Regions from separate parts of the Pseudoalteromonas sp. SR43-5 genome, predicted to be linked through region 4. Evidence: predicted binding sites of a transcription regulator. Region 4 holds the regulator's gene; each other region holds the start of a gene.
What was found. The regulator ArgR, encoded in region 4, controls arginine synthesis, uptake and breakdown. The targets are predictions, from matches to a motif close to ANTGAATANNTATTCANT.

Region 1 (4,327 bases), on a different contig from region 4:
GCTGGACCATCCATTACCTCAGAGGTAATTTCAAATTCACGGTGTGCCGGTTGGCAATGTAATACCGTAGTTGCACCGGTTTGATCTAGCAATGCCTGATTTAATTGATAAGGCATATATTTTTCTTTAACTTGCTCAAGCGGTGTTGTATCACCCATTGATACCCATGTATCTGCATATACAACGTTTGCACCAACAGCCGCTTCAACACGGTCACTTACCATCACTGATGCGCCATTCATTGCCGCTATTTGCTCTGCCTTTTTAAGGATTTGCGAATCAGGCGAGCTGCCTTTTGGCGTTACAGCAACAAAATCAGTGCCAAGCGTTGCCGCTAAAAGCATTAATGAATGAGTTACATTGTTGCCCTCACCTAAGTAAGCCACTTTAAGCTCGCTCACATCGCCGTGAACTTCTTGAAGCGTTAAAAAATCAGCAAGCGCTTGGCATGGGTGGTATAAATCACACAAACTATTTACTACCGGTACTGATGCGTATTCACCTAATGTAGTTAATGTGCTGTGCTGATTTACGCGCGCAACAATACCATCGGCCCAAGTAGAAATATTAAGTGCGAAATCTTTAATTGATTCACGTGCACCCATAGCGCCATTTTGCTGATCTAAATAAACTGCATGGCCACCAAGGCGGTTAATACCTATATCAAACGATAAGCGAGTACGTAAACTTTGTTTTTCAAACAATGTTACGATTGATTTTCCCGCTAATACATTGCTGTATTTTTCTGGTTTTGCTTTTATATCTTGCGCTAACTTTAATAAATTAAGTGCGCCTTCTTGGTCTAACTCTAAACCCGTTAAAAAATTCTCAAACATAATAAACCTATGGTGTAATCTTAGTTCCGACATGCTCGCCTTGTAGCAGAGCAGTTAAATTTTCTGGCTTTTGCCAGCTGGAAATATACACACCGCGTCGTAAATGTTGGGCAGCGTGAAGGCTGGTCTTAACTTTGACCTCCATCCCGCCCACAATTACTCCATTTGTAATTAAAGTATCAATGTGTTTTGTGTCAAGTTGATGTAACGGCTGTTTATTTTCATCAAGCACTGCTTCAACATCCGTCATAAAAATAAGCTCGGCATTTAAGTTACTAGCAATAGCCGCTGCTGCTTCATCTGCATTTACATTGTACCAAAGCCCTTGCTCATCAAAGCCTATAGAGCTAACAATGGGTAGGCGACCGATTTTAAGTAAATCATTAACAATAGAATCGTCGTTGCTTTTACATTTACCCACTAAGCAAAGCGCTTTTAGCTTTTGAGTGGCAGTAACACCTGCCTCAAAAAGACTTAAGCCGACAGGCTTGTGCCCAGCACTAATAGCTTGAGTCATTAATTGTTTATTAGCGCAACCTGCAAGCGCACCCACTATATAAGGCATTTGCTCTGCTGGGCTAATACGTAATCCTTGGTGTTTAGCACTGGCAAAACCCGCTTGTTTTAACCATGTATCAACTAAAGCGCCACCGCCATGTACAATGACAAATTCATCATTTGTTTGCTCATTTAATACATCAAACAACGCTTTTGCTGCATTTTCTGTATTAAGTACTGCACCACCTAGCTTAATTACCCACGTTTTTTTACTCATTTAAAACGCTCCTCTTAAACCAGTGGTATGATCTAAATTCATAGAAATATTAATACACTGCAAAGCTTGTCCAGCAGCGCCTTTTAATAAGTTATCAATAGCAGACATCACAATTAACTGCGTTCCTTGTTGCTGCCAGCCAATATCAACAAATGGCTGCTTAGCTACACCTTTAATTGAAGGTACTTTATCGCCTAATAAACGAATTAATGGCTCGCTCGAAAGTACTTGATAAGCCGATGCAACGTTTTCCTTGGTAACGCCTGGCTTAAGCTGTACATAAATAGTTTCTAAAATACCGCGCGGAAAATTACCTAGATGCGGTGTAAACAACACTTTGTGGCCAAGGTGTTGTTCAATTTCAGGGCCGTGGCGATGGTTAAACAAACCATAAGGTGCAAGCGACACTTCACAAAAATGCGTTCCTACACTGGCTTTACGCCCTGCGCCTGTAACGCCCGAAACCGCATTAATAATAATACTTTCGCTGCTCAATAAGCCTGCTTGCTTAAGCGGTTTTAGCGCATTAAGCGCTGCTGTTGGGTAACAGCCTGCAACAGCAATTAGCTTTGCATTAGCGATAGCATCATGGTTCCACTCAGCTAGACCGTAAGCCGCTTCATTTAAAAGCTCTGGATGTTGATGCTCAAAACCATAGTAAGTAACGTAGTCGTCATTGCTTGCTAAACGGTAGCCACCAGATAAATCAAATACCTTTTTACCCATAGCTAAAAATTGCGGCGCTAGATCAACACTTACTTTGTGATCGGTACATAAGCATACGTAATCAGCATCACTTTGAATGTCATCAAAAGCTGATACGCTAAGAGGAAGTAAAGGGCAGTCTAGTAAGCCAAGGTGCTCTGGGTATAAATCACTTAGCAATTTATTTTTATCTAAGCTACCCTCAGATACATAACAGCCTGTTAAAGTTAAGTTTGGATGCTTAGCAACTAAACTTGCTAACTCTGCGCCGCTGTATCCGCTTGCGCCAATAATCACTACATTCATTTGTTACTCGTTATCTTAAAATTAATTACTACTTATCTATAATGTTCGCTTAAACTAGCTTAGACGCTAATTAAGTCTTTTTTATTAATGAATTTTGATTATCGTCGCATTATTTTCATGGCGTTACTTTTAATATATTTATGCTTAAAAAGTGAATTGATATTCATCATAAATACTTTTATATTGTTATGCAATTAAATTGAATAATAATTTTGGATTTTTTTATGCCTTTGCCTTCGTTTATTTCCATGTACCAACAATTGATTGCAGCCCCTTCTATTAGTGCTATTGAAGACAACCTGTGTATGAGCAATAAAAACGTAATTGAACTCCTAGCCAGTTGGTGCGAAACAATCGGTTTTACGTGTGAAATTATAGAATTAGAAGGAGGTAAAGGGCGCTATAATTTATTAGCAAAACGCGGAGAAGGTGATGGCGGATTAATGCTAGCTGGTCATACCGACACAGTGCCTTTTGATGACAGTCGTTGGAATCATAATCCATTTAAACTTACCGAACTCGATAACAAATTGTATGGGCTAGGAAGTATTGATATGAAAGGCTTTTTTGCTTTTGTATTACAAGCGATTAGTGAACTTGATGAAAAGCAGCAAACTCAGCCTATTTTAATCCTTGCCACCGCCGACGAAGAAACAACGATGGCTGGTGCACAACAAATATGTAAGCACCCGAATTTAAAACCTGCGCGTTGTATAATAGGCGAACCTACTGATATGACGCCAGTATTTATGCACAAAGGCCATATGAGTACAGCAATAAGAGTGGTTGGTCGCTCTGGGCATAGCTCCGATCCCGAACGTGGTCTTAACGCCATTGAAGTAATGCATAAAGTGATTACAAAATTGATGATCTTAAAAGAACAATTAAAGCATAAGTATTCAATAAACCACTTCGAAATCCCTTATCCAACATTAAACTTAGGTAATATTCATGGCGGCGATAACGCGAATAGAATTTGTGGTTGCTGTGAAATGCATATAGATATGCGCCCATTACCAGGTTTAAGTGTACAAGAACTACAAGCATTAGTACTCGATGCAACGAAAGAGATAAATCAGCAATACCCAAATGCGGTGAGCGTTATTGATTTACATGAACCAATACCGGCATTTAGTGGGAGCACCGACAGTGCTTTAGTAAAAATGGCTGAAAAAATAGCGGGGCAAAAAGCGGTCGCAGTAAATTACTGCACTGAAGCGCCGTTTATCCAGCAACTCGGTTGTGAAACGATTGTAATGGGCCCAGGCTCAATTAACCAAGCACACCAGCCTGATGAATTTTTAGCGATGGAAAAAATAAAACCATCACAACAAATAATCACTGATCTTATAAAAGCAAATTGCTTTAGCTAATAAGATTACAATAAAGGCGCCAATTGGCGCCTTTATTAATACAGAACTAAGGCCTAATCACCTTTAACTTCTAAGTTAATAAACTTAACTAGCTCTTCAGGTTGCCCTACTAGCATCATAACTTGTTGGTTAATTTCCATCATAGTTTTACCTTCAGGTAGCTTTGCAGACACACTGAATGAATTTAAACCTTTCGCAAAGCTAGTTAAAGCCTCTGCAATATCTTCAGTTACAGGATCTTGTTGTAACTGTTGCTCTAGCGTCATTTCCATTTGCTCAAGCGTCATACCTTGCTTTTCAAGCTCGCTTGAGAGTAAATCTTTTAATTTACC
Region 2 (4,327 bases), on a different contig from region 4:
ATGAAGGTACATTAATAAGTTTTGAGGAGAACGATATGCCAAGCAAGGTTGTATCGGGGATAGCGTTTAATCGTGACGAATGTTTAATTAAGGTACAAGGTGTGCCAACGGGCACGCAATATCTTTCAAAAATATTGAAACTTTTTGCCGAAAATGGCATCGAAATAGATATGATTAATCAAGTTAATCATAACTTTGAAAAAATAGACTATGCTTTTACTGTGCACTCGAATGATTATCTGCAAGCACTTGAATTATTGAGTGAAGATCAAGCTCAGCTCAGTGCTCAAAATATAAGCGGATTGCAAGCGGTAGCTAAAGTTTCTGCTGTTGGCATGGGTATGAAATCACATTCTGGTGTCGCTAGTTTATTTTTTGATGCATTAGCGCAGGAAAATATTAATGTGGTTTTAGTCTCGACTTCAGAGATTAAAATTTCAGTTTTAATAGATGAAAAGTACTTAGAGTTGGCTGTTCGTGCATTACACAAGGCATTTTTAACAGAAAATGGATAGATTGCGAGTTTTTACTTACTTTTCAGTCTAATTTTCATTAGTATGTTTAAGCGGAATCTTATAATTTTTATTGGAACATGGGAGCAAGAGAATGCTAATACTAACTCGTAGAGTAGGTGAAACCCTAATGATTGGTGACGAAGTAACAGTTACTGTTCTAGGTGTTAAAGGAAATCAAGTTCGAATCGGTGTTAATGCACCAAAAGACGTATCAGTGCATCGTGAAGAGATTTACATGCGCATACAAGCTGAAAAGTCGAACCCTAATCCGGGCAATGCTTAATCAACACGTACACGTAGTTGAGTAATTAACTCAACTAGACTAAAAGCCACTCACTGAGTGGCTTTTTTGTTTATAAAAGCGAGTGTTTCAGGACTAAGTATTTGTTTTGATATGTACTGCATGCCGCTTTTGTTTTTAATAATAATACCTTGTTGGGTGTCTATTACTTCGCTTATATTTTGCCATTCTAATTGATAGCTTTTGTAATGATTAGCAGATTTAATACCTTCTTCATCAAAGGTAAGTGTTACCTCAGAGCCTGATGCTCTGCTGAGCATTTGTCTGGTTACCCACCATGGTCTGCGATAGTAAAAAGCGACGCACTCGAGTACCGCTAACATGATCATAAACGATCCTAAGTAATGATCGTTTAAAACATAAATGCCAAATAGACCAAGCGCAACTAACAACACAAGTAAAAAGTATTTAGGTTTTGCACGCTTACTATAAGGGAGTGACTCATCAAAACACTCGTAAAAGTAGGGTTTATCTAATGTGTAGGTGGTTGTGAATGCCATTTTGCCTTGCTTTAAATATCGTTTTTTTTATTTTAACAAGCTAACTGCTAAATGAGCAGCTTTATAGTCAGTGATTTTATTACTGGCACAAAAAAACGGCTCGAAAGCCGTTTTTTTAGCGGTACAAGAAGAATTAACAGTTAGTTTCTTCAGCGTTCACGCCTTCTTTAACATTTTCACATGCATCTTCAACAGAGTTTTGCACATCAGTTACTGCTTCGTCGATACGTTCGCCAGCATCTTCTGCATGGTTGTCTTCACAACCCATCATGAAAAAACCTGCAAATACTGCGATTAGTGCTGCTTTTAAAGTTGTAGAGTTCATAGTGTAATTCCTTGTAAGTATTAATTAAATTTTAGTGTTTGTTAGATGAATGCTTTATCTACCTGGGTGATTTACCACGTAGTGCACCTGAAACTAATGAAATCACTAAAAGTACTAAAAAGATAAAAAATATAATTTTTGCTATACCAGCTGCGGCACCTGCGATGCCACCAAAACCTAACACTGCAGCGATTAAAGCAATAACTAAAAATGTAATTGTCCAGCGTAACATTGTTTTCTCCTTGGTTATCAAATTTGCTCATAATAACTAATGCCAGTTATATGCCAAAATTTATTTGGCATAAATATCAATTAGTTATGTGTTTTTGCTGTTATTCTAGCTATTAGTTGGTTAGTAACTTTTACGCTTTGTTATGTAAGTTATTCACACTGTTGCAAATAACTGCTAAATGTTCACTAAATAAACTTATTTTGGTAAGACCAATTAACAATTGGTGTGTGGCTTTGCATTTTATATTAAGAATTAGTGTTTATTTTTACTTAGCTTGATAGTTAATTAACAACTTCCATATAACTATTAGCTATAGTCGTTATTTCTTGTATGTATTGTAGAGCGCGTGATTGCTGAGTTATGGCATGTAAATTAATTGAGTGTTATGTTATTTATTGTTTAATTGGTTTTACCAATTTACAAGATGTAGACAAAGCGATTAGTTTTGTTATTATCCAGTGAATAAATATTTAATTAAATCGATTTTTTATTTTCGATATGGGTTTCAAGGGGAGAAAAATGGATATAGGTGCTCTACTCACAACGGCTGGTAACTTAATGCTTACTGGCATGGTTGGGGTGTTTGTATTTCTGTCGATATTAATTGGTGCAGTAACGCTTATGTCTAATTTGGTGACGCGCTTTAGCGAACCTGACGTGGCGACACCAGTTAAATCACCATCTTTTAAATCTCAAGGTGTGCCTAATGAGCACATCGCTGCTATTAGTGCTGCCATTGCTCAGTACAAATCAAATAATAAATAAGGGGCACACACATGGCTAAATTAAAATTAACAGAATTGGTATTACGCGATGCTCACCAATCATTATTAGCAACGCGTATGCGCCTAGACGATATGCTACCGATTGCTAGCAAATTAGACGATGCGGGTTATTGGTCTATTGAATCGTGGGGCGGTGCTACATTTGACTCGTGTATTCGTTATCTAGGCGAAGATCCTTGGGAGCGTATTCGTGCACTTAAAAAAGCGATGCCTAATACTAAACAGCAAATGCTATTACGCGGTCAAAACTTATTAGGTTACCGCCATTACGCTGATGACGTAGTTGAAAAATTTGTAGAACGTGCACATAAAAATGGCGTTGACGTATTTCGTATATTTGATGCAATGAACGATGTTCGCAATCTAGAAACAGCTATTAAAGCGGCTGTAAAAGTAGGCGCTCACGCTCAAGGTACTATTTCGTACACAGTTAGCCCAGTTCATACACTTGATATGTGGCTAACTCTTGCAAAGCAGCTTGAAGATATGGGTTGTCACTCAATTTGTATTAAAGATATGGCGGGTTTATTAAAGCCGTACGATGCTGAAAAACTAATTAAAGCACTTAAAGAAACTGTATCTATTCCAATTGCTATGCAGTGCCACGCTACAACAGGTTTAAGTACTGCTACTTACCAAAAAGCAATTGATGCTGGTATTGATATGCTCGATACCGCTATTTCATCAATGAGTATGACTTATGGACATTCCGCAACTGAAACTATTGTATCGATAGTTGAAGGGACTGAGCGTGATACTGGACTTGATTTAAACCACCTAGAAGAAATTGCTGCTTACTTTAGAGATGTACGTAAAAAATATGCGGCATTTGAAGGTAGCTTAAAAGGGGTTGATGGGCGTATTTTACTAGCTCAAGTACCTGGTGGCATGCTTACAAACATGGAAAACCAACTTAAAGAGCAAGGCGCAGCCGATAAGCTTAATGAGGTTTTACTTGAGATCCCACGTGTACGTGAAGATCTTGGCTTTTTACCTTTAGTAACACCAACGTCGCAAATTGTTGGCACTCAAGCGGTACTTAATGTGCTAACGGGTGAGCGTTATAAAACCATTACTAAAGAAACTGCTGGCGTATTAAAAGGTGAATATGGCTTAACACCAGCACCAATGAATAAAGAGCTACAAGAGCGCGTGCTTGATGGCGCGGAAGTTATTACTTGTCGCCCTGCTGATAACATTGCACCTGAGCTTGCAACGCTTGAAGCTGAGTTATTAAAAGAAGCACAAGAGCAAGGTTTAACACTTGCTGATGATCAAATTGATGACGTATTAACTTATGCATTATTCCCACAAGTTGGTTTGAAGTTTATTAAAAACCGCAACAACCCAGATGCATTTGAGCCAGTACCTTCTGTTGAAGATAAAAGCAGTAAAGCACCTTCTAAATCAGTTTCAAATAATAACAAAGTGAAGGCTGAGCAATACAGCGTAAAAGTAGATGGTAAAGTTTATGACGTAGTCGTAGCGCAAGGTGGTGAACTTAAAGAAGTAACATTAAAAGACTCTGAGCACATTCCTCAATCTGCTTCGGTTGCATCAGGTGAAACACTTAACGCGCCTCTAGCCGGTAATATTTTTAAGATTAAAGTAAAAGCTGGGCAAGTTGTTAACGAAGGCGATGTAGTGATTATTATGGAAGCCATGAAAA
Region 3 (4,327 bases), on a different contig from region 4:
GGGCGTGTGTTGTCGTGTACTTTACCTATTACGGCTTGCGCATCTTTACTTAGCAAATTTACATAAATTGGGTATTTAGGCATTAGTTCAGCAATGAAAACCTTTTGGCCAATACCTGTTAGGTAGTCGGCTGTTGGAAAATCCATTGAGAAAAAGTGCTCTTCAAGCCACTGCCAAAAAGGGCTACTGCCGTTTTCGTCAGACACACCGCGCATTTCTGCAATCACTGTTTGTGCAAAACGCTCTTGATGCTGCTTTATAAACATAAAGCGCGCTTTTGAAAGTAGCTTACCGTTACAATTTTTACGATAGCCATCTTTTAAAAACAATGTGCAAAGCTCTGTAGCGCCTGTGTAGTCGTTACATAGCGTTAAAATATCAACCGCTTTGTATACGTTTAATGTGCGCGAAGAGTGAATCACTTTACTTAAGTGATAATGATAAAATGCATCATCAAGCCCTACCGCAGCTTCAATTGCAGACGTACCTACAACATCACCGGTTTCGCTATCTTCAAGAACAAACAGGTAGCCTTCGTCACCGGGTTGTGACGTTTGCTTAGCAAATGAACTTACAGAATGGTCTATTTTCTTTTGCAATAGTTCTTCGTTTAATGGCAAAGACGTAAAACCATGCCCAGATTCGTGGGCAATTTTCAGTAATGCTGAGTAATCATTTTGCTGGATTGGGCGAAGGATCATCATGAGTCCGCTTGCTCCCTTATAAATAACGGTAAATAGGAATTGCAGGGCAAGCGGTGCTTGCCCTTAATTGGTTGGCTTAAGTCGCTTATGCGTTTACTACGCTTGCTACTGCTTTTTCAAAGCGTGCCATACCTTCGCGAATGTCCGCTTCAGGAATTACTAAAGATGGAGTGAAACGTACTACGTCTGCACCGGCAACTAGTGACATAAGGCCTTGCTCAGTACCTGCCACTAAAAACTCTTTTGCACGACCTTTGTATTGCTCGTTCACTACTGCACCAATTAATAAACCTTGGCCACGGATTTCGCTAAATACGTTGTATTTTTCGTTAACCGCGCTAAGTAGTTCATTAAATAATGCGGCTTTTTCTTTTACGCCAGCCAGTACGTCTGGGGTATTTACTGTATCAAATGCCGCTTCTGCAACAGCACAGGCAAGCGGGTTACCGCCATAAGTAGAACCATGTGTGCCTACTTTAAGGTGCTGTGCAATTTCAGTTGTTGTGATCATAGCGCCAATAGGAAAACCGCCGCCAAGTGCTTTAGCCGAAGTTAAAATATCAGGTACTACGTTTAAGCCTTGGTATGCATATAAATCGCCAGTACGACCAACACCTGTTTGAACTTCATCAAAAATAAGCAGTGCGTTATGTTTAGTACATAAATCGCGAACGCCTTGAGCAAACTCATCAGTTGGTGAAACAATACCGCCTTCACCTTGTAGAGGTTCCATCATTACGGCACATGTTTTATCGCTGATAAGTGCTTCAAATGCAGCAAGGTCATTGTAATCACAATGTACAATGTCGCCAGGCTTAGGACCAAAACCATCTGAATATGCAGCTTGGCCGCCAACAGTTACGGTAAAGAATGTACGACCGTGGAAACCTTTGTTGAACGCGATGATTTGTGATTTTTCTGCGCCAAACTTATCAAGTGCAAAACGACGCGCTAATTTAAGCGCGGCTTCGTTTGCTTCTGCGCCAGAGTTGGCAAAGTAAACTTTTTCAGCAAATGTCGCATCAACCATTTTTTTTGCTAGGCGAAGTGCCGGCTCATTGGTCATTACGTTAGATAGATGCCAGATTTTTTCGCCTTGCTCTTTTAATGCGCCTACTAATGCAGGGTGGCAATGGCCAAGACAGTTAACTGCAATACCACCAGCAAAGTCGATAAACTCTCGACCTTGTTGATCCCATACGCGAGAGCCTTCGCCTCGAACAGGAATTACGCTTGAAGGTGCGTAGTTAGGAACCATTACGTGATCAAATAATTCGCGATTGACTGTCATTTTATTTCCTCTTAATTGTGAGCAACACAAAACATCAAAATAGGTGTTTGGTTAATATTTGTAACCAACTTTATAGGCAAGATCAGTAACCTGATAATTGCGCAAAATTGCTTTGTGGTTCAATTTTCAGACGCACATTATTTCAGAATTACTTATATCTGTCTCGTTAAAAACTTTCATGTATCCCTTGAAAATAAAGGGCTAAAGATATTATTTCATAGATAGTGAATAACTATTTGCATAGCTATTTATGCTTATTTTTAGGCAACTAACCGCATGAGTACAGAGGCGCACACGCTTTAATCGGCAAATATGTAATATAACAATAAGGTGAGAATGAATGGTTAGTCGCAAAAAAATTAACAAAAAATTCAGATTTTTAGTCAATTTGAATAGCTAAATTGGTAAAATTACTCGATTGGAGGGTTTTTAGTTCCGTTTTAGTGAACTTAAAGTGCGAAAACCAGCTCAGAGCTTCATCAGGTTCAATAAGTTGATGTTCTTTTAAATTAAGATATTGAGAATAGCACCGTGCCTTTAGCATTACTTCTGTTAATGGCAGTAATGTATCGCCCTTATCTACCCCATTTACTAGCTGCTGCATTACCCCTTTGAACGGTAAATATTTAAAAGCCATTTTGTCTATTACCTTAGCGCTTACTTCTATCGATTTATTGCTAAGTAGAGTAGTTAAAAATAGCGGGTCGGGCTGAAGCTCTAATAATGCGGTGTGTAAATCTTTTTGGTTTTCATTTCGGGCTAGCTGTACTTTACGTTGCCATATTTGCTCAAACGTTTTTAAGTACAAGCGCACTAATGCAATTCGCCCTACATCTAAAAGCATACCAAGAGTAAATGCATGTACGTCATTTACATTATTAATTTGTGCAATTTTTTGCGCAGCAATGGCGTTTGCCATGGCACTGTCACGTAAACGACGCTTTAATAACGAAAATGGTTCGGTGCTATGTGGCATCCAATGGCGGGCAGCAAATGTAGGAATAACTAGCTGTAAGTTATCAAGGCCAATATAACGAAGGGCAAGCGATGGTTTATCTACTTTTACAGACGTGTTTTTACTACGTTGATTACGATAGTAAGGTAAATTAACGAGCGTTACTAACTCCCTACCCAACCAGCTTATATCATTAACCAATGGCTCTAAACGCCCTACCGACGCTGACTTTACCGCTAATATATCGAGTATATTGGCAATACCATCTTCAATACCTATGGTGCTATGAATTACGCCATCTATATCTTCGAGCTGCTTATATATAGCTGTTTCAATTGTTTTGTGCAGTTGCTCACTGGCTTGAGCGCGGTACTTATGATGTGCAGTACTGCTTTGCTGGCGTTTATTCTGTGCGGCCACTTCAACCTGCAGCAAGGTACGCTGCTTCATGGGTTCGCCGTAATCTATATCTAATGTATGAATGAAACCAATTTGCTGATGCGCAAAGCTGTGCCCAAGCAATAAGTCATGAGCTCGTTGGCTTAGTATTTTGGCAGTACGCTGCTGGGCTACAAGTTCAGTCATGACATCCATTAATAAAGTATAAAATGCTATGTGTATTATAACATTAGAAGCGAGTTAAAAAGTTATCAAGCAGTTCTAAGCCTTGAGCAGTTAAAATAGCTTCGGGATGAAACTGCACACCTTCGATAGCAAGTTCATTGTGTAACAACCCCATAATTTCGTCAAACTCGCCTTGCTCAGTTTGAGTCCATGCGGTTACTTCAAGCTCTTTAGGCAGAGTTTGCGCTTTAACCACTAAAGAATGATAACGACATACCGTTAACGGATTAGCTAAGCCTTTAAACACCCCTTTATTAGTATGAACTATGGGTGATGTTTTACCGTGCATTACTTTTTTAGCACGTATTACATCTCCACCTAAAGCTTGTGCGATAGTTTGATGCCCCAAGCAAATCCCTAAAATAGGATATTGCCCTTTTAGTTGCTCAACAACATTTAGTGAAATACCCGCTTCGTTAGGGGTGCATGGCCCTGGCGATAACACGATGTGCTGCGGGTTTAACTGTTTTATTTGTGCAATGCTTAGCTCATCATTACGTTTCACTAAAACGTCTTGATCTAAACGCTGAAAATATTGCACTAAGTTGTAAGTAAACGAATCGTAGTTGTCGATCATCAACAGCATTACACAACAGACCTTATAAATTATTGACCACTACTTTACACAAGTGGTACTAAGCGCTGCATTCTACCACTATTAATTAACCAACATAAATTAGCAAAAAGCGTTAAAAATTAACTCTTTTAGCTAAAATGCTTAAAAGCCTTTAGCGGGTATTGGTTTACTAAACT
Region 4 (4,327 bases):
TTAGTCGAATCTTATGTTGAGAGTAAGCATAATGTAAGTGCAGGGCTTATATATGTGCGCCCTCATCAAATAGAATTAGTGGCAGATAACCAAAGTGACAAATTCAGCAAGCGAGCTACAATCATAAGTCGTCGCTTTATTGGTTCGGCGTATGTTTATTCGCTTGTTATTGATGAACAAGAAATTGAAGTTGCTGCACAATATGGCCAGTCATTTGAAAATAATGATCAGGTTATAATAAAAATAAAACCTCACACGGTGAATTTTTTCGAATCGTAATTAATTTGTTATTCGCTGTGTTTTTATCTGTAAAACTAAGGAATAACAATGGCGCAAGCGCAATCAGGGATTTGTGCTGAAGCAAACTTACACGGTTTGCACTTATTTTTTAATGTGTTTGATGGTCAAGACGAATCACTTCGCGCAAAGTTAAAACAAGTAAGCGCTATAGAAGAAGAGTTTAGCGATCAATTTTCAGAATCAATGCTCTCTTGTATGGTTGCTATTGGTGCGCAATACTGGCCGCATATCCTCCCTGAATACATTCCAAGCGAATTACAGAGCTTTCCCAATATAACCCATAGCGATCACCAAATGAGCGTACAACCGTGCGATTTATTTGTGCAAATTCGCTCTGACCGTGAAGATGTTAACCATTTATTTGCGCTGCAAATTTTAAAATTATTTGCCCCCGATGTAGAGCTGGTGGAGCAAATTCGGAATTTTCGCTTTTTAGATGGACGTGATTTTAACGGTTTTATTTATGGTGGCGACACCGCACATGGAAGAAAAAAGCGCGCTACGGCTTTAATCAGCAACCCTGGTAGCTTTGAAGATCAGGGGAGTTATATTCATGTTCAGCGTTATAAACATGATTTAACTATGTGGCAGCATTTATCATTGAGTGAGCAAGAGCAAATAATGGGACGTACGCGTCTTGATAACACGCTAATTACCCCAGCGATCGAAACCAGCCATGCTTCGCGAAGTGAGCTAAAAGACGAAGACGGACAACCGCTACTATTAAATCAAAGCATGCCTTATGGCGACGTGTATGAGCAGGGAATGTTATCAATTACATGCGCTTGTACGGGCACCGCATTTGAAAAAGTACTTAATAGTCGTTTAGGGGAAGGGGATTGCTACGACCACTGGCTTGATTTTACTCAAGCCGATATGGGCTCTGCTTTCTTTGCACCTTCAATAGGGTTTTTAAAACAAATTTAGTTTGCTATTAAACTGTATCAAATAAAATGCGAACACGTTCAAGTGTTACATCTATTTCAGATATTTTAGCAGGAGCGATAAAAATAGTGTCATCGCCGGCAATTGTTCCTAGTACGCCATCTGCTTTACCTAATGAATCTAATAAACGTGCAATAAGCTGAGCAGCACCTGGGCTGGTACGAATGATGATCATCATTTCGTTGTGCATAATGTCGATTACTAATTGGCGTAATGGGCTTTTAGCCGTAGGTACACCCATTTCAGCAGGTAAGCAGTAAACCATTTCTTGTTTGGCATTACGTGTGCGTACAGCGCCAAATTTACTTAACATGCGTGATACTTTACTTTGGCTTATATTGTCAAAACCTTGATCTTTTAACGCATCAACTATTTCGCCTTGAGAGCCAAAATTTTCTTCTTTTAATAGTGATTTAAATGCTTTTACCAGTGCTTCTTGTTTATCTTGTGGTTGCATAGTCTTTATTCGTTTTTGTTATTTATGCCGCAAATTCTACACAAAAATGAATAATTATGCAGCAGTTGTTTAGTTAACTTGCCAGTTTGATGCGTTAAATCACATAAGTTTACGACTATGGTCGAAAATATACTTGAAATAGACAGGATAAATTTGTTTTTAGTCGCTAATTTCATTATCTTAAGAGCCACAAATGTTTCCTACCTCAAATTACGGAGAATTCCAATGAAAGTTGCTGTATTAGGTGCTGCAGGCGGTATCGGCCAAGCGTTGTCTTTATTATTAAAAACAGGCTTACCAGCTGGCTCTGAATTATCACTTTATGATGTTGCACCAGTAGTACCAGGTGTTGCGGTTGACCTTTCTCACATCCCAACAGATGTTAAAGTTGCAGGCTTTGGCGCAGACGATTTAAATAAAGCGCTTGAAGGCTCTGACATCGTTCTTATCCCAGCGGGTATGCCGCGTAAACCAGGTATGGATCGTGCTGATTTATTCAATGTAAATGCTGGCATCATCAAAACGTTAGCAGAAGGCATTGTTGCCAGCTGTCCTAAAGCGTTAGTAGGTATTATTACTAACCCAGTAAATGGCACAGTTCCAATTGTTGCTGAAGTATTCAAAAAAGCAGGTACTTACGACGCTAAACGCGTATTCGGTATTACTACGCTTGACGTTATTCGTTCAGAAGCATTTGTTGCTGAACTTAAAGGCGTAGACGTAGCAACTGTAAAAGTACCAGTAATTGGTGGTCACTCAGGCACAACTATTCTGCCTCTACTTTCTCAAGTTGAAGGTGTTTCTTTCACTGATGAAGAAGTTGCTGCACTTACTCCACGTATCCAAAATGCGGGTACTGAAGTTGTAAATGCTAAAGCAGGCGGTGGTTCAGCTACGCTATCTATGGGTGCTGCTGCAGCTCGTTTTTGTATGTCTTTAGTTAAAGGCCTACAAGGTGAAGAAGTTGTAGATTACGCTTACGTTGCTGTTGAAAATGGCGATGCAGAGTACTTTGCACATCCAGTACGTTTAGGTAAAAACGGCGTAGAAGAAATTCTTTCTTACGGCGAACTAAGCGCATTTGAAACAAAAGCAAAAAATGACATGCTTGAAACTCTGAAAAAAGACATCAAAGAAGGTGTTGATTTCATGGCGTAATAGCCGCTTTAAGCAACAAAAAAGCCTGCATTTGCAGGCTTTTTTATTGCTCAGAACTAATGTCACACTGTGTAACTAGTTAAAACTAGTGGTCGCGGTCAACCGCAATACGGGCAAGGCTTATAAGTGCTTGCTTATAGTCAGACTCAGCTAAAAAGTCTAAACAGGCAATGGCTTTTTCGGCCTCAAGCTCTGCTTTTTGCATTGTAAACTCAAGCGCATTAGTTTGTTTTAGTGCAGTTAAAATTTCTTCTAAATGCTCCATACCATTACTGTGCTCTATTGCATCACGAATGAGCTGCGTTTGTTGCTCGCTACCATGTTGCATAGCATAAATAAGCGGAAGGGTTGGTTTGCCTTCAGCTAAATCATCGCCAATGTTTTTACCTAGCTGCTCAGCGTCTGCATTATAATCGAGTACGTCATCTACTAGTTGAAACGCAGTACCTAAATGCATACCGTATAGGTTTAGTGCATCAAGTGTCGCTTGGTCTTGCTCTGTGATAATGGCAGCAAGGCCTGTAGCTGCTTCAAATAATTTAGCCGTTTTAGAGTAAATAACCTGCATATAGCTGGCTTCAGTCGTATCTGGGTCATTGCAGTTCATTAACTGTAATACTTCACCTTCAGCAATAATGTTTGTTGCATCGGCAAGTACTTGCATAACCTGCATTTTTCCAAGGCCAACCATAAGCTGAAATGAGCGAGTGTAAATAAAGTCACCAACCAATACGCTAGCAGCATTACCAAACTCAGCATTTGCTGTAGGCGTGCCACGTCGTAAGTTTGATTCATCTACAACATCATCATGCAATAGCGTTGCTGTATGGATAAACTCAACAATTGTTGCAAGTGTTATGTGATCTTTACCCTGATAACCGAGCGCTTTGGCTGCTAAAATAGCCAGCATTGGACGAACGCGTTTGCCGCCACTGCTAACTATATATAAACCAAGCTGATTAACTAACGCCACATCTGAGCGCATTTGCGCATGTATAAGTTGATTGACGTCATTCATATCGCTTTCGATTAACGCCTGGATAGCTTTTATATCCATTGATCTCCGAGCCAATTTTTATGTGTGAACGGCGCAGATTGTACAACAAAAAATGCACTAGCTCGATATTTTGTGACGATTGATTGAAAAAACACTATTAAAGTACTTAATTTAGACTGAATTAGCCAAGATAGCTGATTAATTGATAACCAATACACAGTTGGTAGCGCGCTTAGATATTAAGCTGTGAAGGTCATATTTGAGAGCATTAATTTATTTCGGCTAAGAGTTAAAAAGCGCTTGGCAAAAGGGCTAATTAATATAAAATGGGGTAAATATTGAATTGCTCTCAAAGCAGCTACTTTTTATTCATTTTAATTACAAAATAGGCTTGCTAGTTATTTCGCGTTAGCGTAAACTTCGCGCCCTATCGAAGAATATTTTAGTTGCGCCGATTTGAGGGTGCACAG

Region 1: the regulator ArgR is predicted to act here: its motif matches at 2,773-2,790, upstream of argC (N-acetyl-gamma-glutamyl-phosphate reductase).
Region 2: the regulator ArgR is predicted to act here: its motif matches at 2,331-2,348, upstream of H5090_RS07670 (OadG family protein).
Region 3: the regulator ArgR is predicted to act here: its motif matches at 2,231-2,248, upstream of H5090_RS13125 (aspartate aminotransferase family protein).

What each region holds. Positions count from the first base shown of each region.
Region 1 is NZ_JACJEA010000016.1:15,532-19,858, forward strand. It holds gene H5090_RS10950 (ornithine carbamoyltransferase) at 1-836, opposite strand, end outside; gene argB (acetylglutamate kinase) at 844-1,611, opposite strand; gene argC (N-acetyl-gamma-glutamyl-phosphate reductase) at 1,612-2,622, opposite strand; gene argE (acetylornithine deacetylase) at 2,847-3,995, shown strand; gene H5090_RS10970 (hypothetical protein) at 4,049-4,327, opposite strand, start outside.
Region 2 is NZ_JACJEA010000010.1:36,430-40,756, reverse strand. It holds gene H5090_RS07695 (aspartate kinase) at 1-515, shown strand, start outside; gene csrA (carbon storage regulator CsrA) at 607-798, shown strand; gene H5090_RS07685 (YcxB family protein) at 849-1,316, opposite strand; gene H5090_RS07680 (hypothetical protein) at 1,450-1,641, opposite strand; gene H5090_RS07675 (DUF1328 domain-containing protein) at 1,700-1,873, opposite strand; gene H5090_RS07670 (OadG family protein) at 2,393-2,638, shown strand; gene oadA (sodium-extruding oxaloacetate decarboxylase subunit alpha) at 2,650-4,327, shown strand, end outside.
Region 3 is NZ_JACJEA010000020.1:59,781-64,107, reverse strand. It holds gene astA (arginine N-succinyltransferase) at 1-704, opposite strand, end outside; gene H5090_RS13125 (aspartate aminotransferase family protein) at 790-1,995, opposite strand; gene H5090_RS13120 (HDOD domain-containing protein) at 2,375-3,535, opposite strand; gene H5090_RS13115 (aminodeoxychorismate/anthranilate synthase component II) at 3,579-4,160, opposite strand.
Region 4 is NZ_JACJEA010000013.1:70,215-74,541, reverse strand. It holds gene H5090_RS09655 (ABC transporter ATP-binding protein) at 1-279, shown strand, start outside; gene H5090_RS09650 (Dyp-type peroxidase) at 328-1,227, shown strand; gene argR (transcriptional regulator ArgR) at 1,235-1,702, opposite strand; gene mdh (malate dehydrogenase) at 1,928-2,860, shown strand; gene ispB (octaprenyl diphosphate synthase) at 2,946-3,917, opposite strand.